Linked DNA regions of Actinocatenispora thailandica. The protein of the gene in region 3 interacts with the protein of the main gene of each other region in a pairwise test. Links are inferred from orthologs where the notes say so. Each region holds a gene or a part of one and is shown on either strand. Other genes may lie near its edges. The genes, in order: rplL, Athai_RS11430 and dnaE.

Evidence for each region.
Region 1: the proteins of dnaE (region 3) and rplL interact in binary tests that used the Escherichia coli proteins (3 or more experiments, as listed by UniProt). The link is inferred for Actinocatenispora thailandica from one-to-one orthologs.
Region 2: the proteins of dnaE (region 3) and Athai_RS11430 interact in binary tests that used the Escherichia coli proteins (3 or more experiments, as listed by UniProt). The link is inferred for Actinocatenispora thailandica from one-to-one orthologs.

What each region holds. Positions count from the first base shown.
Region 1 is NZ_AP023355.1:5,962,661-5,965,491, forward strand. What follows is about bases 150-2,831. They hold rplL (50S ribosomal protein L7/L12), read right to left. Parts: upstream 1,842-2,831; coding sequence 1,458-1,841; downstream 150-1,457. Other genes in these bases: Athai_RS26645 (ABC transporter ATP-binding protein), read right to left, coding at 150-983; rplJ (50S ribosomal protein L10), read right to left, coding at 2,035-2,586. Outside these bases: more of Athai_RS26645, read right to left, coding at 1-149. UniProt on the Escherichia coli protein: The binding site for several of the GTPase factors involved in protein synthesis (IF-2, EF-Tu, EF-G and RF3). Is thus essential for accurate translation.
Region 2 is NZ_AP023355.1:2,568,296-2,571,352, forward strand. The notes cover bases 80-2,987. They hold Athai_RS11430 (pyridoxal phosphate-dependent aminotransferase), read right to left. Parts: upstream 2,172-2,987; coding sequence 987-2,171; downstream 80-986. Other genes in these bases: Athai_RS11435 (CGNR zinc finger domain-containing protein), read right to left, coding at 2,300-2,842; Athai_RS11440 (MFS transporter), read left to right, coding at 2,867-2,987. In the rest of the region: more of Athai_RS11440, read left to right, coding at 2,988-3,057. UniProt on the Escherichia coli protein: Shows aminotransferase activity with methionine and histidine as substrates, and to a lesser extent also with phenylalanine.
Region 3 is NZ_AP023355.1:2,746,682-2,750,961, forward strand. What follows is about bases 5-4,135. They hold dnaE (DNA polymerase III subunit alpha), read left to right. Parts: upstream 5-392; coding sequence 393-3,935; downstream 3,936-4,135. Other genes in these bases: Athai_RS12230 (DUF2567 domain-containing protein), read left to right, coding at 3,990-4,135. Outside these bases: more of Athai_RS12230, read left to right, coding at 4,136-4,280. UniProt on the Escherichia coli protein: DNA polymerase III is a complex, multichain enzyme responsible for most of the replicative synthesis in bacteria. This DNA polymerase also exhibits 3' to 5' exonuclease activity. The alpha chain is the DNA polymerase catalytic subunit.

The DNA.
Region 1 (2,831 bases), 3.2 Mb from region 3 along the record:
GCCCAGTCGCTCACCGTCGGCTGCCCCGGCACCACCGGCTGGCCCGGCGCCGGCACGAACGAGCCGGCCGGTGGGGTCACCCCGTTCGCCCGGCACCACTCGCCCGGGGCGCGCTCCGCGGGGCGAGGCAGCCCGTCGGTCGGCTGCATCTGCAGCGGGATCGGCGGCAGCATCGGCAGTTCGATGCCGGCCGCGGCCTCCGCCTCCAGCTCGCTCGCGTCCTTCTCCTCGGCCATCCCGATCGGGCCGTGCCGCTGCGCGTTCAGGAACTGCCGGACCACCGGTTCCTCGCTGGACAGCAGCATCTCCCGGGGCCCGAACATGGCCAGGTGCCGCCGGTAGATCAGGCCGATGTTGTCCGGCACCGTGCGCGCCGTGTTGATGTCGTGCGTGACGATCAGGAACGTCGCGCCGGTCTGCTGGTTGAGATCGACGATCAGGTGGTTGAGCAGCGTGGTGCGCACCGGATCGAGGCCCGAGTCGGGCTCGTCGAACAGGATGATCTCCGGCTCCAGCACCAGCGCCCGGGCCAGCCCGGCCCGCTTGCGCATCCCGCCGGAGATCTCGCCCGGCAGCTTCCCCTCGTCACCGGCCAGCCCGACCAGGTCGAGCTTCTCCATCACGATGTCGCGGACCGCCGACTCCGACTTGCGGGTGTGCTCGCGCAGCGGGAACGCCACGTTGTCGTACAGGTTCATCGAGCCGAACAGCGCGCCGTCCTGGAACAGCACCCCGAACAGCTTGCGCACCTCGTACAGGTCGCGCTCGGACAGTTCGGGCAGGTCCCGGCCCTCGATCCAGATGTGCCCGCGGTCCGGCCGCAGCAGCCCGACCAGCGTCTTCAGGAACACCGACTTGCCGGTACCGGAGGGGCCGAGCAGCACGGAGATCTCGCCCTCGGGCAGCGTGAAGCTGACGTCCGCCCAGATGTTCTGCCGACCGAAGGACTTCGTCAGCCCGTCGATCTGCACCTCGACGCCCACGCGTACTTCCTTCCCGACGTGGTCACCGCTGCGGCCGTGGCACGGCCGGCGCAGCCTCGATATGGCCCGGTCTCGGCGATCCGCCGGTACCGGAGAGGCCGCGGAGCCGGTAGTGACGCGAACAAGTTAACTTCCGAGTAACGTCTAAGTCGAGCCGTACGTCATGATTCTCTCGACGTAGCGCACCAGTCGCGATCTTTCGTAGCTCTCCGTAGCTTCCGGACAGATCGAGCGTGACCGCGGTGCCCGGCTTGCCCTACAACGTTACGTGACCTGGGCCACCGTCACCCATTCCCCCGGCACTCCCCGGCGCCCGGCCCACTCGCCCGGCGCTTTCCCGGCGCCCGACCCACTCGCCCGGCCGACTCCGTCCGGCCCGCTCCGTCCGGACAGCAAAAGGCGGCCGCCCCCGGTGGGGACGGCCGCCTTCGTGCTCGCGGCCGGCTGGCCGCAGCGGAACCGCGGTGCGGACCCTTACTTCAGGGTCACCTTGCCGCCGGCAGCCTCGAGCTGCTCCTTGGCCTTCTCCGCGGCCTCCTTGGTGACCTTCTCCAGGATCGCCTTCGGCGCGCCCTCGACCACGTCCTTGGCCTCCTTCAGGCCCAGGCTGGTCAGCGCGCGCACCTCCTTGATGACCTGGATCTTCTTGTCGCCGGCCGAGTCGAGGATGACGTCGAACTCGTCCTGCTCGACGGCGGCCTCGACCGGAGCGGCGCCGCCGCCCACGGCCGCGACGGCGACCGGAGCAGCCGCGGTGACCTCGAAGGTCTCCTCGAACTGCTTCACGAACTCGGACAGCTCGATCAGCGTCATCTCCTTGAACGCGTCGAGCAGCTCTTCGGTGCTGAGCTTCGCCATGATGGCGGATTCCTTTCCTACTCCACGACCGTGTCGCGGTATGTCTGTCGTCGCGAACCACTCGCGGCGGATTCCCACTGCCGCAACCGGATCGCGGCGAGTTCTTCGAACATGGCGACGGCCGGTGCGACCGTCAGGCGGCGACGCCGCCGTTCCTGCGGAACCGCATCACGCAGCGCGATGCGTTCCGAGGTCAGGCAGCTTCGTCGGACTGCTTGTCGGCAAGGGCCTGAGCGAGCCGCGCCGTCTTCGACAGCGGGGCCTGGAACAGGCTCGCGGCCTTGGACATGCTGCCCTTCATGGCACCAGCCAGCTTGGCGAGGAGCACCTCGCGGGACTCCAGGTCGGCCAGCTTGTTGACGTCGTCCGCGGTGAGGGCCTTGCCCTCGAAGACGCCGCCCTTGATGACCAGCGCGGGGTTGTCCTTCGCGAAGTTGCGCAGCCCCTTGGCCGCGTCGACCACGTCGCCGTTGACGAACGTGACCGCCGTCGGGCCGACGAACAGCGCGTCGAGGCCCTCGACGCCGGCCTCGTTCGCCGCGATCTTCACCAGCGTGTTCTTCGCGACGCGGTAGTGCGCGTCCTCACCCAGGGCGCGCCGCAGGTCGGTGATCTGCGAAACGCTCAGCCCGCGGTACTCGGTGATCACGGTCGCCGAGGCGGCGCGGAACCGGTCCACGATCTCGGTGACCGCAGCGGCCTTGTCCTCGCGTACTGGCTTGGTCCGGCCATGTGTGTCCGCCATGTCCCTCCTCTCATGCATGCTCGGGCCGGTCTCGTCGAAGGCCCGGCAGACACGAGAAACGCCCCGGCGCAGGGCGCACGGGGCGAGGAACCGACTCGGTGTCCGTGACTCCGGCTCCGGGCGGCGCCACGTGGCGCGTGCCGCCCACCGGATCGGATCACCGGCACCGTCGTCATCCGGGAGCCTGGATGACCTGCGGTGTGGATCGCGACCGTCTTCCCTGCGCGGGCCGTCCGCGGTGAGCG
Region 2 (3,057 bases), 180 kb from region 3 along the record:
GGCGGCCTCCGCGCTGCGCGCCCGGGCGACATTCGCGCCGGGCGAGACCACCGGTCTGTCCCGGGGCTGCGGGTGGTCCGGAACCACCGGTCGGTCCGCACCCTGCGGGTGGCGCGGAACCATGGGACGGATCGCTTCCCGCGCCACCACAGCGGGTCGTACGAGCCGTAGCCGGCGCGGGCCGTGCCGGGCCGGGCCGGCACCGTTCGGGCGGGCCACGGCGCGCAGGGCCCGGTTGGGATCCCCGGACACCGCCCCGACTGTCCCGCCGAGCCGCACCGACGGCGCGGCCTCCCGCCTGGTCCCGTGGCGCGGCGACCAGAGTCGCCCCACCGGGAGCCGTTGCGCCCAGCGCCGCAGTGTCCCGGCCGGCTCGTCGGGTAGCGCCGGCACCAGCCGCGGCCGCAGCGGGATGTCCGGGGCGGCGATCCAATCGTCGCCCGCGGCCCAGCCCAGATCTGCCCAGCCCGATGTCGGCCGGTCGGGGCTGGACCGACACTCGCCTTGCCCTTGCCCTTGCCCTTGCCCTTGCCCTTGGCCTGGGCCGGCCGCCGTCGGTCGGCGTGTCGGCGGGCTGGCCGGATCCTGGGTGACGGTCCCGCGGCGGTGCGGGCTGGCATGTTGCGTTCGGTGCGTCGATCCGCTGATACGTCCCACCCGGGCAGCGTCGCCCCAAACGGCACCGGCCGCCACCACCTCATCGCAAACTGTGGATAACCACGGTGGCTGTGGACAACAAGCCATGAAACGTGCAGCGGTGTGCTAAGGGTGCCGTCATGTGCCTGCCCACGGGGCCGGAGTCAGGTTCGACCGGGACCAGCCCGGGCCCGAACACCTGCGCGGCCCGCACCCGGGCCGAGAGCCGGGGAACCGCTTCGCTCGGGCCGAGAGCGGGGGAACCGCTTCGCTCGGGCCGAGAGCCGGAGAACCGCCGCGCCCGGGCTGCCTGCCGGGCATCGGCCTCGCCCGGACCGGCGGCCCGGGCGCTAGCTGGCGAGGGTGCGCAACCGGTCCGCCGCCTCGGCGAGTACCTCGGGGCGCTTGGAGCAGGCGAACCGGACGACGCGCCGGCCTACCTCCTGGTTGTCGTAGAACACCTGGGTCGGCACCGCCACCACGCCGCACCGTTCGGGCAGCGCCCGGCAGAACTCGATCCCGTCCCGGCCGCCGAGCGCGCCGATGTCGGCGGTCAGGAAGTACGTGCCGGAGGAGGGGTGCACCCCGAAGCCCGCCTCGGCGAGCCCGGCGGCGAGCAGGTCCCGGCCGGCCTGCAGCCGGTCCCGCACCCCGGTCAGGTAGCTGGGCGGCAGCCGTAGCGCGACCGCGACGGCGGGCTGCAGCGGCCCGGCGTTGACGAAGGTCAGGAACTGCTTGACCCGCAGTACCGCCGAGACCAGCCGGGCGGGCCCGCTGGCCCAGCCGACCTTCCACCCGGTGCAGGAGAAGCTCTTGCCGGCCGAGGAGATGCGGATCGTGCGCTCCCACATGCCCGGCAGGGCGGCGAGGGGCACGTGCGGCGCGGCCGAGTCGATGAAGACCAGATGCTCGTACACCTCGTCGGTCACCGCGTACACGTCGTGTTCCTGGCACAGCTGCGCGATCAGCGAGAGTTCGGCCGGGGTGAACACCTTGCCGGTCGGGTTGTGCGGCGAGTTGAGCAGCAGCACCCGGGTGCGCGGGCCGAACGCGGCGCGCAACTCGTCCGGGTCGAAGGTGTAGCCGTCCGGCCCCGGCCGCAGGGTCACGGGTCGGCGCACCGCGTGCGCCAGCGCGATCGACGCCGCGTACGAGTCGTAGTAGGGCTCGAAGCAGACCACCTCGTCGCCGGTCTCGCACAGGCCGAGGATCGCCGCCGCGATCGCCTCGGTGGCCCCGGCGGTCACCACGATCTCGCCGTCCGGGTCGTACTCGAGGTGCCAGTCGCGCTGCTGCTGCTCGGCGATGGCGGCACGCAGTTCCGGTACTCCGGGCCCGGGCGGGTACTGGTTGTGCCCGTCCCGGATCGCCGCGGTCGCGGCGGCGAGCATCTCCGCCGGCCCGTCGGTGTCCGGGAACCCCTGCCCGAGGTTGATCGCACCGGTACACACCGCGAGCGCCGACATCTCGGCGAAGACTGTCGTGCCGAACTCGTGCATCCGCGCCACCAGCGGATCGGACCCTGTGCTCGTCATGGCGTCACCTTAGGGCGTGGCCGGTCGGTACGCGCCGATCCTCGCTTCAGCCCCGGCCCGTACGGGCGGGTGCCGGCGCGGCGGCCGCGCCGACGGGCGCGGTGTCGGGTCGGCGCGGATCGGCCGGCTCAGCCGCCGGCCCGGTGCCGCGCGACGCGTACCCGGGTGGCGCACCGGGCCGAGCAGTAGCGCCGGGGGGAGCCCGCGCCGTGCGCGACGAACGGTGCGCCGCAGCCGGGTGCGGCGCACACCCCGCCGGGTGGTGCCTGCCGTTCGGCCAGCAGCACGGCGAGCGCCAGCCCGGACGAGGTGACGAACCACTCGCCCCAGCCGCCGTCGTCGTCCGCGTCGACGTGCAGGTGCCAGGCGGTACCGCCGTGCGAGGTGAGCCGGGGCGGCCCGGCGTGCCGGGCGAACAGGGCGTTGAGCGCGGCGGCCGCGGTGGTGGTGTCGGGCGCGGCGAACACGGCGGCCACCGGCTCGGCCGCGGCGCGCAGTTCGTCGAGGTCGGCCGGGGTGAGCCGGACGCCGGTCTCGCCGTGCTCGCCGAGCACGGCGGCGATTCGGCCGGCCGGGTCGGGTTCCGCGGAACGCAGCTCGACCAGCAGGTCGGCCGCCCGTTGCGCCGCGTCGGCCGGCGCCGACCCTGCCGTCCACCGGACTCCATCCATGCGCATCAGTGTAACGTCTAGTCGGTGAGAAGGCGTTACGGGCTGATCCGGTACCTCGCCGGCGCCACGGCGGCCCGCACCGGGGACGAGGCGTCCGGCCCCGCCCTGGTGCTGCTCGGCCTCGCCGCCACGGGCTCCACCTGGTCCGCCGGTCTGGTGATCGGTGCCCTGACCGCCGCCACCGCCGCCGGTGGACCGGTCCTCGGCGCGGTACT
Region 3 (4,280 bases):
GCTCAAGCACTTCGGCTCGCGTACCCGGACCTCGATCGTGGTGCCCTACGACGTGTCGCTGGAGCCCGGTTCGACCATCGAGTACTCGCAGCTGGCTCCCGCCACCCGGATGGCCTGGCTGTACGCCGGGGTCGCGATCAGCGAGGGCTTCGAACCCGGCCGGTGACCGCGGCGGCCGGTCGCGGGTGGCGGTTGCCACGTCCGCGGGCCCCCGGGCGTGCCGGCCGGCAGCGGCGGCGTTCGGGGCGATAGGTTTTCTGTCGGACCCCGCTCCTAACGTGGTGGGGTCGCCGGGAGTGCGGCCATACACCTCCCGGCACGGCCGCGGTCGCCGCCTGGCGCCGGCCGCACGCGGGGTTGTCCAGGTGAATACGAGGGGGGCGAGGCGCGCCATGTCGGCGTCCGGGTTCGCACATCTGCACGTGCACACCGAATACTCGATGTTGGATGGCGCGGCCCGCCTGAAGCCGCTGTTGGCCGAGGTCCAGCGGCAGGGCATGGACTCGATCGCGATGACCGACCACGGCAACATGTACGGGGCGTACGCGTTCTACCAGGAGGCGACGAAGACCGGCGTGAAGCCGATCCTCGGCATCGAGGCCTACCTGGCGCCCGGCGACCGGTCGTACAAGCAGCCGGTTCGGTGGGGTCGTCCGGACCAGCGCAGCGACGACGTCTCCGGTGGCGGTGCGTACACGCACATGACCATGTGGGCGGAGAACGCCACCGGCCTGCGCAACCTGTTCACGCTGTCCAGCCGGGCGTCGATCGAGGGCTACTACTACAAGCCCCGGATGGACACCGAGCTGATCTCGGGGCACACCGAGGGCATCATCGCCACCACCGGCTGCCCGTCCGGGGAGATCCAGACCCGGCTGCGGCTCGGTCAGGAGGAGGAGGCGTACGCGGCGGCCGAGCGCTACCTGGAGATCTTCGGCCGGGACAACTTCTTCCTGGAGCTGATGGACCACGGGCTCGACATCGAGAAGCGGGTCCGCACCGGGCTGCTCGACATCGGCAAGCGGTTCGACCTGCGCCCGGTGATCACCAACGACTCGCACTACGTGGCCGCCGAGGACGCCAAGGCGCACGAGGCGCTGCTGTGCGTGCAGTCCGGCAGCACCCTGGACGACCCGAACCGGTTCAAGCTCGACGGCGGCGGCTACTACATCAAGTCGCCGGCGCAGATGCGCGAGCTGTGGGACTCCCAGCTTCCCGGGGCCTGCGACAACACGCTGCTGATCGCCGAGCGCGTCGGGTCGTACGAGGAGGTCTTCGCGCACCACGACCGGATGCCGCTCTTCGACGTGCCGGACGGGTACAACGCGGAGACCTGGTTGGAACACGAGGTGATGGAGGGCCTCGCGAAGCGGTTCCCGGGCGGCATCCCGGACGGCCACCGGGAGCGCGCCAACTACGAGCTGAGCGTCATCAACCGGATGGGCTTCCCGGCGTACTTCCTGGTCGTGGCCGACCTGGTGCGACACGCCAAGGAGTCCGGGATCTACGCCGGGCCGGGCCGCGGGTCGGCGGTGGGCGCCCTCGTGGCGTACGCGCTGGGCATCACCGCGCTGGACCCGATTCCGCTGGGCCTGCTGTTCGAGCGGTTCCTCAATCCCGAACGCATCTCGATGCCCGACATCGACCTGGACTTCGACGACCGCCGCCGCGGCGAGATGATCGACTACGCGGTCGCGAAGTACGGCGCGGACAAGATCGCCCAGGTCATCACGTTCGGCACGATCAAGACGAAGGCGGCACTCAAGGACGCGGCGCGGATCCACTTCGGCCAGCCGGGCTTCTCCATCGCGGACAAGATCTCCAAGGCGCTGCCACCGCCGGTGGCGGCCAAGGACATCCCGCTGTCCGGGATCGTCGACCCGAAGCACGAGCGGTACGCGGAGGCGACCGAGGTCCGCACCCTGATCGAGACCGACCCGCAGGTCGGCAAGATCTTCGAGACCGCCCGCGGGCTGGAGGGGCTGATCCGGCAGGCCGGAGTGCACGCCTGCGCGGTGATCATGTCGTCCGAGCCGGTGATCGACTCGGTGCCGGTGTGGGCCCGGCCGCAGGACGGCGCGATGATCACCGGCTTCGACTACCCGTCGTGCGAGTCGATGGGTCTGTTGAAGATGGACTTCCTCGGCCTGCGCAACCTGACGGTCATCGGGGACGCGATCAACAACATCCGGGCCAACCGCGGCGTCGAGATCGACCTGGAGACCCTGGAGCTCGACGACAAGGCCACGTACGAGCTGATGGCGCGCGGCGAGACGCTCGGCGTGTTCCAGCTGGACGGCACCGCGATGCGGGCGCTGCTGCAACGGATGGGGCCGACCGGCTTCTCCGACGCCACCGCCGTGATCGCGCTGTACCGCCCGGGGCCGATGGCCGTCAACGCCCACCTCAACTACGCCGACCGCAAGAACGGCCGGCAGCAGATCGTGCCGATCCACCCCGAGCTGGAGGAGCCGCTGCGCGACATCCTGGCCGAGACGTACGGCCTGATCGTCTACCAGGAGCAGATCATGCTCATCGCGCAGAAGGTCGCCGGCTTCACGATGGGCCAGGCCGACATCCTGCGCAAGGCGATGGGCAAGAAGAAGAAGGAGGTGCTGGAGGAGCAGTTCGCCGCGTTCCAGAAGGGAATGCGGGAGAACAAATACTCCGACGACGCCATCCAGACGCTGTGGGACACGGTCCTGCCGTTCGCCGGGTACGCGTTCAACAAGTCGCACGCCGCCGGCTACGCGGTGGTGTCCTACTGGACCGCCTACCTGAAGGCCAACTTTCCCGCCGAGTACATGGCGGCGCTGCTGACCTCGGTCGGCGACTCGAAGGACAAGATGGCGGTCTATCTCGCCGAGTGCCGCAAGATGGGCATCAAGGTGCTGCCGCCGGATGTCAACGACTCCGACAACTACTTCACCGCCGTCGGTGCCGACATCCGGTTCGGCCTGGGTGCGGTGCGCAACGTCGGCGCCAACGTGGTCACCAGCATCATCAACACCCGCAAGCAGAAGCAGCCGTACACCTCGTTCACCGACTTCATGCAGAAGATCGAGCTGCCGGTGTGCAACAAGAGGGTGATCGAGTCGCTGATCAAGGCGGGAGCGTTCGACTCGCTGGGGCATCCGCGGCGGCCGATGCTGGAACAGCACGAGACCATGGTCGAGGCCATGACCGGGGTGAAGCGGCGCGAGGCGGAGGGCCAGTTCGACCTGTTCGGTGGGATGACCGACACCGCCTCGGACACCGTGGTGGGCATGGAGGTCGACCTGACCGGCGACGACTGGCCGCGCAAGACCGCGCTGGAGTTCGAGCGCGAGATGCTCGGACTGTACGTGTCGGGGCACCCCCTGGACGGCGCCGAGCGGGTGCTGCGCAAGAACAGCGAGCAGCGCATCGCCGACCTGGTCTCCGGCGACGTCGCGGACGGCACGTCGGTGACCATCGCCGGCATCATCTCCGCGCTGGAGCGCCGGGTCACCAAGCAGGGCAACGCGTGGGCGAAGGCGACGGTGGAGGATCTCGACGCCGGCATCGAGGTGCTGTTCTTCCCGAAGACCTACGAGTTGGTCGGGCAGTACCTCGCGCCGGACCTGACGATCGCGGTGAAGGGCCGGGTCAACCGGCGCGACCAGGAGATCAGCGTGGTCGCGATGGACCTGCGTACGCTGGAGATCACCGACGCCGACCTGGCCGCGGAGCCGGCCGTGACCATCGCCATCCAGGCCGAGCGGGTCGACCCGGACCTGGTGGGCGAGTTCAAACGCACGTTGCTGAACAACCGAGGAGAGACCGCGGTGCGGGTCAAGCTGGTCGGCCGGGAACGCAACCACCTGCTGGCCCTCGACGACACGCTGCGGGTCACGCCCGGCCCCGGCCTCACCTCCGAACTGAAGAGCCTGCTCGGCGCCGGTTGCCTCGAATAGCTGGCCGCGGGGCCCGGATCCGCCGACTTGCCTGAGGTTGGGAGAATCGCCGCGATGAAGACGACGATGCCGCGCCGACCCGGCGTGCCGCGGTGGGCGGAGGCACTCGTGCTGGTCGTCGCGGCGGTGTGTGTCGCGGCGGTCGGCGCGCCGCTCGGCCTGCTCTGGTCGGCGCTGTCCCCCCGCGCCGAGGTCATCATGACCGATCAGGGCGGGATGTACGACCTGGAGACCGAGACGTTCGCCGCGGCGGACGGGCGGCTCGCGGTGCTGACCGCGGCGACCGGCCTGGTCGCCGCGATCGTCTGCTGGGTGGTGCTGCGCCGCTACCGGGGGCCGCTGCTG